4 regions of the Streptomyces sp. NPDC004629 genome follow, and region 1 is predicted to be linked to each of the others. Evidence: riboswitches for the same ligand, from Rfam matches in the RefSeq annotation. Region 1 holds a riboswitch; each other region holds the start of a gene.
The links. A riboswitch is a leader RNA that binds a small molecule or an ion and turns the genes downstream of it on or off. The one in region 1 is predicted to bind cyclic di-AMP.

Region 1 (2,757 bases):
CGGCCTCGCGGCCGACGTCGTCCCGCTGGGCCCCCGCTTGGACTGGCCGGCCCTCCTCTCCCACCTGTATGCGGCGCGCGGGGTGCGGCGCCTGATGGTCGAGGGCGGCGGGACCGTCCACACACAACTGCTCCGGCAGGGTCTCGCCGACGAAATCCAGCTCGTCGTCGCCCCGTTGCTCGTCGGGGACCCGGGGGCGCCCCGGCTGTTCGGGCCGGGGGAGTACCAGCGCGGGCGGCTGCGGCTCCTGGAGACCCGGCGGATCGAGGACGTGGTCCTGATGCGGTACGAGCCGACCGCCCCCGGAAGCGGTCCGGCGGCCGTCGCCGCGGACCGGCACTGGCTGCGGATCGCCTGCGAGCTGGCGGAACGGTGCCCGCCCTCGCGGACGGCGTTCAGCGTGGGCGCGGTCGTGGTGGCCGCGGACGGGACGGAGCTGGCACGCGGATTCTCCCGGGAGGCGGGCGACCCCGTGGTTCACGCGGAGGAGGCCGCGCTCGCCAAGACCGATCCGGCGGATCCGCGGCTGGCCGGCGCCACGGTCTACAGCAGCCTTGAGCCGTGCGCCCGGCGGGCCTCGCGGCCCGTGCCCTGCGCGCGGCTGATCCTGGACGCGGGGGTGCGACGGGTGGTCACGGCCTGGCGGGAGCCGGACACGTTCGTCGCGGGAGCCGACGGGAGCGGGCTGCTGACGGCCGCGGGCGTCGGCGTCGTCGTCCTGCCCGAGTATGAGGCCGCGGCCAGGGAACCGAACCGCCATCTGCTCGGCTGACGTCCCGGCGGGGGCCGGGCGGCTGTCCGTGTGCTCGCCGTCCTGCGCATGGCGTACACTGGTGGAACACCGACGCGGGGTGGAGCAGCTCGGTAGCTCGCTGGGCTCATAACCCAGAGGTCGCAGGTTCAAATCCTGTCCCCGCTACTGAAGGCTCAGGGCCGGAATCCAGTACATGGATTCCGGCCCTGAGTGTTTTCCACCCATGGTGACGCGACTCGGGCGTGGTCACGAGCGGTGATCGGACGACCGCCCTCCGCATAACAACTGACACACCGTCAAGTCCCATGGGTTTCCCGAGTTTCCCTGCGCGAGGGGTCAACTCGCCCGATTTTCGCCGGTCATGGGCGGTAAGTCCGCGCCGGAAAGCGTTAACGATCAAGCTGAACGGCTTGGAATCTGCCCTCCGAGTCTATTAACGTTCGATAACGCAGCGCGGTTGTCCCAGCCGTCACAAGAGGCGGCACCGTGCTCACGCGCCGAATCCCGCAAGGGAACCGGGGAACCACCACCTTGGGGTGAATCACGCGGACACCGCCGTGGGAACACGGCCGGTATACGCGCGTAGGAGACCTTCCTGCTCCGAACCCGTCAGCTAACCCGGTAGGCGGAGGAAGGAAAGGAGTACGCCCGAGTGGCGTCCAACCGGCCCGCCCCACAAGCCCCGTTCGCGCCGAGCCAGTACGGCACCGAGACCTTCGGCTACGGCACCTACCGCACCGACGAGGGCCCCTGGGAGGAGTGGAATCCCACCGAGGACTCCATCCGCCCGCTACGCGGTCGGCACCGCGTCGGCAAGCAGCGCGGCGGCGGACTCGCCCGCAGCTCCACGGTCCTCGGCGTCGGCGTCATAGCCGCCGTCGGCGCGGGCGGCATGGCCAGCGCCAACACCGGCAAGCCGCCGGTGTCCATCTCCATGCCCGACCTGCCCTCCGTCGGCTCCCTGCTCGGCGACGGCGCGGGCACCGAGGCCGCCAAGGGCTCCGCGACCGCCCTGAGCAGCGTCGGCGTGACCGAGGCCGACAGCGCCGAGGGCACCACCGACGCCGGCGAGGCGCTGCGCAACCGCATCATGGCCCAGGCCGAGCAGCAGCAGGGCCAGGCCGAGACCAAGGCCGTCGCCGCGGCCGTGTCCGCCGCCGACCAGGAGGTCGCCGACGCGGCGGCCAAGGCGGAGAAGGAGGCCGCGGCCCGGGCCGCCGCCGCCAAGGAGAAGGCGGAGGCCGCCGCCAAGAAGAAGGCCGAGGAGGCGCGACTGGCCGCGCTGGCCAGGCAGTACACCCTGCCGACCTCCTCGTACACGGTCACCGGCACCTTCGGCCAGGCCGGCTCCATGTGGTCCTCCGGCTATCACACCGGCCTCGACTTCGCCGCCCCCACGGGCACGCTGATCAAGGCCGTCCACACCGGCACGATCACCGAGGCGGGCTGGGCCGGCTCCTACGGCTACCGCACGATCCTCACCCTGGACGACGGCACCGAGGTGTGGCTCTGCCACCAGTCGTCGATCAGCGTCAGCGTCGGGCAGAAGGTCAACACCGGGGACGTCATCGGCCGCGTGGGCGCCACGGGCAACGTCACCGGGCCCCACCTCCACCTGGAGGTCCACCCCGGCGGCGAGTCCACCGGCATCGACCCGATGGCCTGGCTGCGCAGCAAGGGCCTCAACCCCTGACCCACTCGGCACATCCCCGCACACCCCCCGTTCCCCGGCGGTCCTGGCGCCCATCCCCCCGACGTCAGGGCTGCCGGTCCGGTGTTTACCCGGTCTTTGCGTACGGTGATGGAATCGGGGGTTCCGGCGGGCGCGTTGAAGGCGAGTATGACTTCCCTTCAAAAACTCGGTCCCTCCGACCTTGAGGTCTTCCCGCTCGCCCTCGGCGGCAACGTCTTCGGCTGGAGCGCCGACGAGCCGACGTCCTTCGCCGTCCTCGACGCCTACACGGCCGCCGGCGGCAACCTCATCGACACCGCCGACGCCTACT
Region 2 (2,757 bases), on a different contig from region 1:
CCTGGTCGCTGTGGGCCCTCAGCCAATACCCGCACTCCTATCGCTACCTCCCCGCGCGCACCCGGCACTACCTGGTCCGCCGGGTGCTCGGCCCGCTCGGAGCCTGGTGGCTGCGGGACCGCTTCGAGGGAAAGGTGCGGGTGGAGGAGATCGACCGCGTCATGGGCGCGGAGGCCCCCGACGGCACGCCGGTCCTCACGGTCCGCACGCGTACCGGAGCCACCGGCCGGTTGCCGGCCGACCATCTCATCGCGGCGACCGGCTACCGCGTCGACATAGCCGCGATGGGCTTTTTGAGCCACGGCATCCGAGCCCGGCTCGCCGCCAGCCGGGGCACTCCGAAACTCGGCCCCGGATATGTCTCCTCGGTCCCCGGCCTCTACTTCACCGGTCTGCCGGCCGCGGCCTCCTACGGCCCGGTGATGCGCTTCGTGTGCGGCACCGAGTTCGCCTCGCCGCGCCTGGCGAAACACCTGGTGGCGGCACACGCCTGAGGCCCGCGCCACACCCGACGAGCGCGTTGCCGCGACCTCTGTCGCCAGCAGGAGGAACGCAAGGGGCCGGCCGGAGCGGTGAGTCGCGGCGGCCCGCTGTCCGTATTCTCTGGTCATGGCCGCTCCTCCCGCGTATTCACTCGTCGCCACCGACCTCGACGGAACGCTCCTGCGTGGCGACGACACCCTCTCCGACCGGTCCGTCGCCGCGCTCGCGCGCGTGGCACGGGCCGGCGCCCGGCACCTGGTGGTCACGGGGCGGCCGGCGCCCCGGGTGCGGCCGTTGCTCGACACGCTGGGCCGCGGGGGGCTCGCCGTGTGCGGACAGGGCGCGCAGGTGTACGACGCCGACATGGACCGCCTGCTGTGGTCGGTCACCCTGGACCGGGAGTTGGCCGAGACCGCGCTCGGCAAGATCGAGGCCGAGGTGGGGCAGGTGTACGCGGCCGTCGACCAGGACGGGGTGAGCGGGCTCACGCTCATCGAGCCCGGGTATCTGATGCCGCATCCGACCCTGCCCGCCGTCCGTGTCGAGCGGCGCGACGATCTGTGGTGCGCGCCCATCAGCAAGGTGCTGCTGCGTCACCCCGCCCTGTCGGACGACGAGTTGGCGGCGACGGCGCGCGCGGTCGTGGGCTCCCTGGCGACCGTGACCATGTCCGGGCCCGGGACCGTCGAGCTGCAGCCGTGCGGTATCAACAAGGCCACCGGTCTGGCCCTGGCCGCCGAGCACCTTCGGCTGGCTCCTGAAGAGGCCGTCGCCTTCGGTGACATGCCGAACGACATCCCGATGTTCGACTGGGCCGCCCACGGGGTGGCGATGGCCGGCGCCCACCCAGAGTTGAAGGCGGTGGCCGACGAGGTCACCCTGTCGAACGAGGACGACGGCGTGGCCGTCGTCCTCGAAAGACTGTTTCCGTGACGCGGTGTGTCAGTAGGCGCCGTTGACGTTGTCGATCGAGCCGTAGCGCTTGGCGGCGTAGTTGCAGGCGGCCGTGATGTTGGCGACCGGGTCGTAGATGTCGTACGACGTTCCCTCCACGTGGTAGGCGTTGAACGTCGGGTCGATCACCTGGAGCAGGCCCTTGGACGGGATGCCCTTGGCGGCGTTGGAGTCCCAGAGGTTGATGGCCCGTGGGTTGCCCGAGGACTCGCGCATGATGTTGCGGTGGATGCCGTTGTAGGTGCCGGGGATGTTCTTCTCCGCCATGATCGCGAGCGATTCGCGGATCCAGCCGTCGAGGTTGTTCGGGTACCCGGCAGGCGTTGTGCCGGCCGTTGTCACGGACCCGGGGGTGGCCGCGTGGGCGCCGGTGGCGCCGAGGAGCGGCAGGGCGAGCACCGCGGCTCCGGTGCCGGCCACGACGAGGGTGCGGACGAGGCGGTTGGTGCGGGGGTGGCGGTGCCGAGCGGCTGCAGACATGGCGATGTTCCTCTCCGGCGCCTGCGAGGTGAGCTGTCGGGTTCGGGCGGGGGAGGTGCCCGGTCGGCCGCCGAAAGGCGACGCGACTTCACCCCTAGCCGTTCCGGTCGGCTGTGCCGTCCGGCCCGGCGACTTCCCTGGGTCCCCCGCTCCTGCCGTACGAAATGTGGTTCGTCGATGGGTCATGTCGGGTGGCGGCAGGATTCGGCGTCCATCCGACTGGCCCGGAAGCTATGCGACCGCACATGTCGGAAACAAGTGGTGGATTCCCATCTCATACCGATTGACATGCGATTGAGATGTATGAGCCGCTTGATCCTTTGCTATTGCCAAGGGTCAACTGAGCATCGAGGAAAGGGCGGTGGGGGCTGCGGGCGGGGTGCTGCGCCACGGTAAAGGGTGACCCAAGTCACTTCCCTCGAAGCTCAAGTACATTCAGCGCCAAGGGGAATTGAGGTGCCAATAGCGGCAAAACGGGCACTTCATTCCGTGGTCCAGGGAATTCGCTTCTCCCAGGTCCGGTGGAAGATCACTTCGCCGCCCGTCGTGCAGACCACCTCGTCGGCGGTGACGAAGTGGCCGACGTCACCGGAAATCTCCGAACGGACCTGGACCGTGGTGTCCCACGGCAGATCCGGGCGGTGCAGCCGCACCGAGCGCTCCGAGCGGGCGCGGGCCGACAGCGGGTCGTTCCCCGTGATCGTGTACGTCTCCGTCGCGCCCTCGGTCCACTGCAGACCGTCCGGGTACGCGCGCGTGCCCTCGCGGCACGGGGCCACCTCCACCCGCCACTCGTCCTCGGCGACGTCCCGCACCACCAGTCGCCCGGGGCGCGGCCCG
Region 3 (2,757 bases), on a different contig from region 1:
AGGGCCTGCTCCTGCGCCGAGCGCGGCAGGGACACCCCGGCGGCCTTCCACGCGGCCTGGGTGAGGCCGGCGTAGTCGTACGAGTCGGGCCCGGTCGCACCCCAGACACACGGCCGGCCGATCTGCGCCCGGGCGAAGGCCACGGCCTGGGTTGCCCGGCCCCCGGCCCCCACGGGAGCGAAGGAATCCGTGACGGTCGGCGTGCCGGCGGCGAAGGACTCCGTGCCGACGGGGGAGCCGGTGCCGGAAGAGCCGGAGGGCACGGCTGCTTCAGGCCGGGGCTCGGACGCCGCCACCGCCACTGCTCCCGGCCGCGGCTCGATCGCCGCCGCCACCGCTACAGCTTCCGGCTGGGGCTCGAACGCCACCACCGCCACCGCTTCAGGCCGGGGCTCGGACGCCGCCGCTGCTTCAGGCCGAGGCTCGATCGCCGTCACCGCCTCCGGTTGCCGCACAGCGTGCCGGGTCAGCATCTCGCGTGCCGCGGCGAGCTTGCGGCGGTTGCTCTCCTTGGAATCGGCCGGTGAGGGCCTGTGCCGCCCGATAGCGGGCGCGGGCAGCGCCGACGCGTTCGGCGCCTCGGGTTGTCGCTGCCGCGCGGGCACGGCGGGCAGCGCGGCGACGGGCCCCGCGGCCGGCTCGGGACCGGAACGAGCGGCAGTCTCCGGGAGCGAGCGGCCGGTGGGCTCGGGTGCCGGGCCGCCGGTCAGTGCCGGTGCCGAGCCGGCCGGCAGTGCCGGGAGCGGGCCGCCGGGCAGTGCCGGTGCCGGGCCGCCGGTCAGTTCCGCGACGGTGCGACGGGTGGGTCCCGGGGGCAGTTCGGGCACGGGGCGGCCCGCGGCCTCCGGCCCGCCGTCCGACGGGGGAGGGCCGGGGCGGTCTCCGACCGGCCGCTCGGGCATCCGGTCGGCCGGGAGCACGGCCGGAACGGTCGGACCGAGCTTCGCGCGCGCCACGTCGAACCACTGCCGGGCGACCTCGTCGAGGGCGGGATCGCCGCGCCCGCCCGGCCGCTTGCGCAGCGGGACACCGCGCGTCCGTGTTCTGGCGGTCATCGCACGCGTCGCGTTGTAGTTCCCGGTGGCGTTCTCGGCCTGGTCGTAGAGGCTGTCGATCCGTTGCCGGACCTCGTCGCGGCTCTCCGGCGCCATGGGCGACGCGCTCCTTCCGTGCTCCGCCTGCCGAGTCAGCCGTCGGGTTCGGGCGTACGGTTCCGGAAGGCGTGCCCTACGGCCCCTGCCCGCAGGGCAGTCGGGCCGATTCACCCCATCGTCGGTCGGGTCCCCGGCTCCGGTCGGCTCGGCGGCCACCGGACTCGGCGGCGGCCGCGCGGCCCGACGGGGTTCGCCGGGTGGACCGGGCGGCCTGGGCGTCAACCTAGCCAACATGTGTCCCTCGTGTGAAGGTTGGAGCGCGGAATGCCCGATACGCGGGTGTGAGATCCGTCCCCGGACCCGGTCGTCACAGCCTGACGACGATGAGCGCGGTGTCGTCGGTGGCGCCCTCGGGCGGCAGCAACTCCCGCAGCACGACGTCGGCGAGAACCTCCGGTTCGGCGGTGCGATGGCGGCCGAGGGAGTCGGCGAGGCGGGCCAGACCGGCGTCGATGTCCTCGTGCCGCCGCTCGACCAGTCCGTCGGTGTACAGGACCAGCGACGCGCCGAGGCCGAACGTGGTCAGGGCCTCCCGGCGCGGCCGGGGATCGGGCTGGGCGTCGAGCGGGTGATCGGTCGCCCGGTCGAGGAACTCCACACGGCCGTCGGCGTGGACGAGCGCCGGCGGCGGGTGGCCCGCGCTGCTGTAGGCGATGGTGCGCGCGTCGAAGTCGATGAACGTCGTCACCGCCGTGGCCGATTCGGCGCCGTCGACCACATGGGCGTAGCGCCCCAGGACGTCCAGGGCCTGGGCGGGGCCCACGGCGACGCGTGAGGCGGCGCTCAGGGCGCTGCGCAACTGCCCCATGACACCGGCCGCTTCCAGGCCGTGCCCGACCACGTCGCCGACCGACACGCCGATGCGGTCGCCGTCGACCAGGTCGACGAGGTCGTACCAGTCTCCGCACACGTTCAGCGCGCCGACGGCGGGCTGGTACCGCACGGCGGCCCGGTGGCAGCCGATCTGCCGTGGGGCGGGCAGCATCGCCTTCTGCAGCGCGAGCGCCACCTCGCGCTCGCGCGCATGCGCCTGACGCAACCGCTCGTTGACGTCCTGGAGTGTGCAGGCGCGCCGGTACAGCTCGGACTCCAGCACCTCGCCCCGGCCGGCAGCGGTCTCGCGCCGCACCCGTACGAGTTCGGTGGCCTCCTCGATCCGGTGCACCAACAGGGCGACCCTGCCGTCCCGGTCCAGCACCGGAGCGTTGACCGGGCTCCAGTACCGGCTGTCCCAGTGGCCGGGCCGGTCGGGGTGCTGGAGGTCGTAGCGTTGCGGGGCCATCGCGTCCCGCTCACCGGTGGCCAGCACCCGCAGCAGGGACGCCTCCAGGCTGCGCATGCCGGTCGCGGCGGGTTCGTTCGGGTTGTCCGGGAAAACCTCGGACAGGTGCCGTCCCACCACGTCCTCCCGCTTGCGGCCGGAGGCGCGCAGAAACTCCTCACTGGCGTCCGTGTACACGAGGTCGGGTGTCAGCAGGGCGACCATGCCGGGCAGCGCGTGGAACACAGCCGCGTAGTCGATGTCATCCGCGTCCTTCATGCCCCTGCCGTCCGTCGGATACCGTCCAGTCGAGCGACGTTTTCACACCATTTTCTCATGAAG
Region 4 (2,757 bases), on a different contig from region 1:
GGACGGGGACGCGCGAGACGCCGTAGCGGCGCGCGAGCACTTCCTCGGTGAGCCGGCTGCCGCGCTCGTAGACACCGGCGACGATGTCGTCCCGGATCGCCGTGCACACCGAGTGCGCCGGAATACGCATGACCGACCTCCGCCTTAATCCCCGTGAAACGCCGACGATTGACGTGTGTTCCGTGACTCTATGACAATGAGCCGGAATTTCCGATGGCGGGCCGGATTCCATGGATATTTTTTGGACATCGGGGCGTCCGAAACGACGAAAACCCCGGCTCGCGAGCCGGGGCCGCGGCACCCACGCGCCGCCGGTCGTCAGACGTTCACGCCGTGCTTGCGGAGATAGGCGACGGGGTCGACGTCGGAGCCGTACTCCGCGGTCGTCCGCGCCTCGAAATGCAGGTGCGGGCCGGTCGTGTTGCCCGTCGAGCCGGAGAGCCCGAGCTGCCGCCCCGGAGTGACCCGCTCGCCCACCGAGACACCGACGGACGACAGATGGCCGTACTGGGTGTACATGCCGTCGGCCATCCGGATCACCACCTCGTAGCCGTACGCGCCGCCCCAGCCGGCCGACACGACGGTGCCGGAGCCCACCGCGTGGACGGCGGTACCGGCGGCGGCGTGGAAGTCGATGCCGGTGTGGGTGCCGGAGGACCACAGGGAGCCGCCGGTGCGGTAGCCGGTGGAGACATAGGAGTGCGCGATCGGCACGACGTAGGCGTTCAGTCGCCTGCGCTCGGCCTCGCGGGCCGCCCGGACCTCGGCCGCGCGTTCCGTCGCCGCCCGCCGCGCCGCCGCCTTGCGCGCGGCCTCCTCGGCCGCCTTCTCCTCGGCGGCCTGCCGCTGCGCGGCCGCCTGGGCGCCTATCTGCTCGGCGACCGAGTCGCCGATGCCGACGACGGGGATGAGGCCTGTCTGCTCCGCGGTGGTCCCGGCGGCGTGCGCCGGGCCGGCCGCGAAGGTGCCCATGACGCCGGTGGCGGCGAGGGTCGCGACGCCCGCGGCGCGGGCGGAGGTGCGGTGCATCCGGCCGGAACGACGATGCTTCCCGGTGGCGCGGGTGAACGCCATGAAGTGGCTGGTCCTTTCCTTCCTTCTCGCCTACCGGGTTAGCTGACAGGTTCGGAGCAGGAAGGTCTCCTACGGGAGGCCGCACACCGCGCGGACGCCCGATTCACCTCAGGGACTTGGGTCCCCGGCTCCCCTGGCTCGCGCCGTACGGGGACTCGGCGATGGCTGTCCGGTGCCGCGGGCGCGGCGCACTGCCTGACGAACAGCCCGGACGACGCTAAGGGGGGCCACTTTCCCTCCCCAAACCGAACAGGGTGTTTGTAGCGCATCCCACAGCGCAGACAGGCACCCTCCGCCACAATTCGGGCACCCCGGGGGAACGGAAGGGCCCTGACGACCGGTCGTCAGGGCCCCACGCGCGTGTGCCGGACCTCGAACTGCTCCGCCTACTCCGCGGACACCACGTGTACCTCGCCGATACCGAGCGCCTCGGCCGGCTCCTTGATCTGCGCGGCGTCGCCGACCAGGACCGTCACCAGCCGGTCCACCGGGAACGCGTTCACCACCGCGGCGGTGGCCTCCACGGTGCCCGTGGCGGCCAGCTGCCGGTACAGGTTCGCCTGGTAGTCGTCCGGCAGGTGCTGCTCCACCTGGTCGGCGAGCGTGCTCGCCACGGCCGCCGCCGTCTCGTACTTCAGCGGCGCCACCCCGACGAGGTTCTGCACGGCGACGTCGCGCTCGGCATCGGTGAGCCCCTCCTCGGCCAGCGTGCGCAGCACCGTCCACAGGTCGGCCAGCGCGGGACCGGTGTTCGGGGTGTCCACGGAGCCGCTGATGGCGAGCAGCGAGGCGCCCGTGCCGTCGGAGGCGGACCTGAGGACCTGGCCGAAGGCGCGCACGCCGTAGGTGTAGCCCTTCTCCTCCCGCAGAACGCGGTCGAGCCGGGAGGTGAGGGTGCCGCCGAGGCAGTACGTGCCGAGCACCTGGGCGGGCCAGACCCGGTCATGCCGGTCGGCGCCGACGCGGCCGATGAGCAGCTGCGTCTGGACGGCACCGGGACGGTCCACGATGACGACCCGGCCGCGGTCGTCGGCGCTCACCGACGGCACCGGACGCGGCTGGGACGCGGCGCCGGTCCACGCCCCCAGGGACTCGCCGAGCAGCGCGTCCAGATCGATGCCGGTCAGGTCGCCGACGACCACGGCGGTGGCCGTCGCGGGCCGCACGTGCCGCTCGTAGAAGGCGCGCACCGCCGCCGCGTCGATCTTGGCGACGGTCTCCTCGGTGCCCTGGCGCGGACGCGACATGCGCGAGGCCGCCGGGAACAGCTCCTTGGAAAGCTCCTTGGCGGCGCGGCGGGACGGGTTGGCCAGCTCGTGCGGGATCTCGTCGAGGCGGTTGCGGACCAGCCGCTCCACCTCGCTGTCGGCGAACGCGGGCGCGCGCAGCGCGTCGGACAGCAGCCCGAGACCCTTGGCCACGCGGGAGGCCGGGACCTCCAGGCTCAGCCGGACGCCCGGATGGTCGGCGTGCGAGTCCAGCGTGGCGCCCGCCCGCTCCAGTTCGGCGGCGAACTCCTCGGCGGAGTGCCGGTCGGTGCCCTCGGAGAAGGCCCGCGCCATGATCGTGGCGACGCCGTCGAGACCGGACGGCTCGGCGTCCAGCGGCGCGGACAGCAGCACCTCGACGGCGACGACCTGCTGGCCGGGCCGGTGGCAGCGCAGCACGGTCAGACCGTTGTCC

Region 2: linked by a shared signal. The riboswitch ahead of ACFYTE_RS28705 (transglycosylase SLT domain-containing protein) and the one ahead of ACFYTE_RS06960 (M23 family metallopeptidase) in region 1 are both predicted to bind cyclic di-AMP.
Region 3: linked by a shared signal. The riboswitch ahead of ACFYTE_RS04935 (NlpC/P60 family protein) and the one ahead of ACFYTE_RS06960 (M23 family metallopeptidase) in region 1 are both predicted to bind cyclic di-AMP.
Region 4: linked by a shared signal. The riboswitch ahead of ACFYTE_RS23500 (M23 family metallopeptidase) and the one ahead of ACFYTE_RS06960 (M23 family metallopeptidase) in region 1 are both predicted to bind cyclic di-AMP.

Annotation. Positions count from the first base shown of each region.
Region 1 is NZ_JBIALO010000003.1:360,389-363,145, forward strand. It holds gene ACFYTE_RS06950 (dihydrofolate reductase family protein) at 1-772, shown strand, start outside; tRNA gene ACFYTE_RS06955 (tRNA-Met) at 846-919, shown strand; cyclic di-AMP (ydaO/yuaA leader) riboswitch at 1,240-1,399, shown strand; gene ACFYTE_RS06960 (M23 family metallopeptidase) at 1,407-2,447, shown strand; gene ACFYTE_RS06965 (aldo/keto reductase) at 2,595-2,757, shown strand, end outside.
Region 2 is NZ_JBIALO010000021.1:101,794-104,550, forward strand. It holds gene ACFYTE_RS28695 (FAD-dependent oxidoreductase) at 1-494, shown strand, start outside; gene ACFYTE_RS28700 (HAD family hydrolase) at 610-1,416, shown strand; gene ACFYTE_RS28705 (transglycosylase SLT domain-containing protein) at 1,426-1,917, opposite strand; cyclic di-AMP (ydaO/yuaA leader) riboswitch at 1,921-2,104, opposite strand; gene ACFYTE_RS28710 (CocE/NonD family hydrolase) at 2,400-2,757, opposite strand, start outside.
Region 3 is NZ_JBIALO010000002.1:426,996-429,752, forward strand. It holds gene ACFYTE_RS04935 (NlpC/P60 family protein) at 1-1,151, opposite strand, end outside; cyclic di-AMP (ydaO/yuaA leader) riboswitch at 1,161-1,315, opposite strand; gene ACFYTE_RS04940 (PP2C family protein-serine/threonine phosphatase) at 1,462-2,694, opposite strand.
Region 4 is NZ_JBIALO010000015.1:90,535-93,291, forward strand. It holds partial or broken gene ACFYTE_RS23495 (GntR family transcriptional regulator) at 1-130, opposite strand, end outside; gene ACFYTE_RS23500 (M23 family metallopeptidase) at 319-1,074, opposite strand; cyclic di-AMP (ydaO/yuaA leader) riboswitch at 1,087-1,245, opposite strand; gene ACFYTE_RS23505 (M16 family metallopeptidase) at 1,461-2,757, opposite strand, start outside.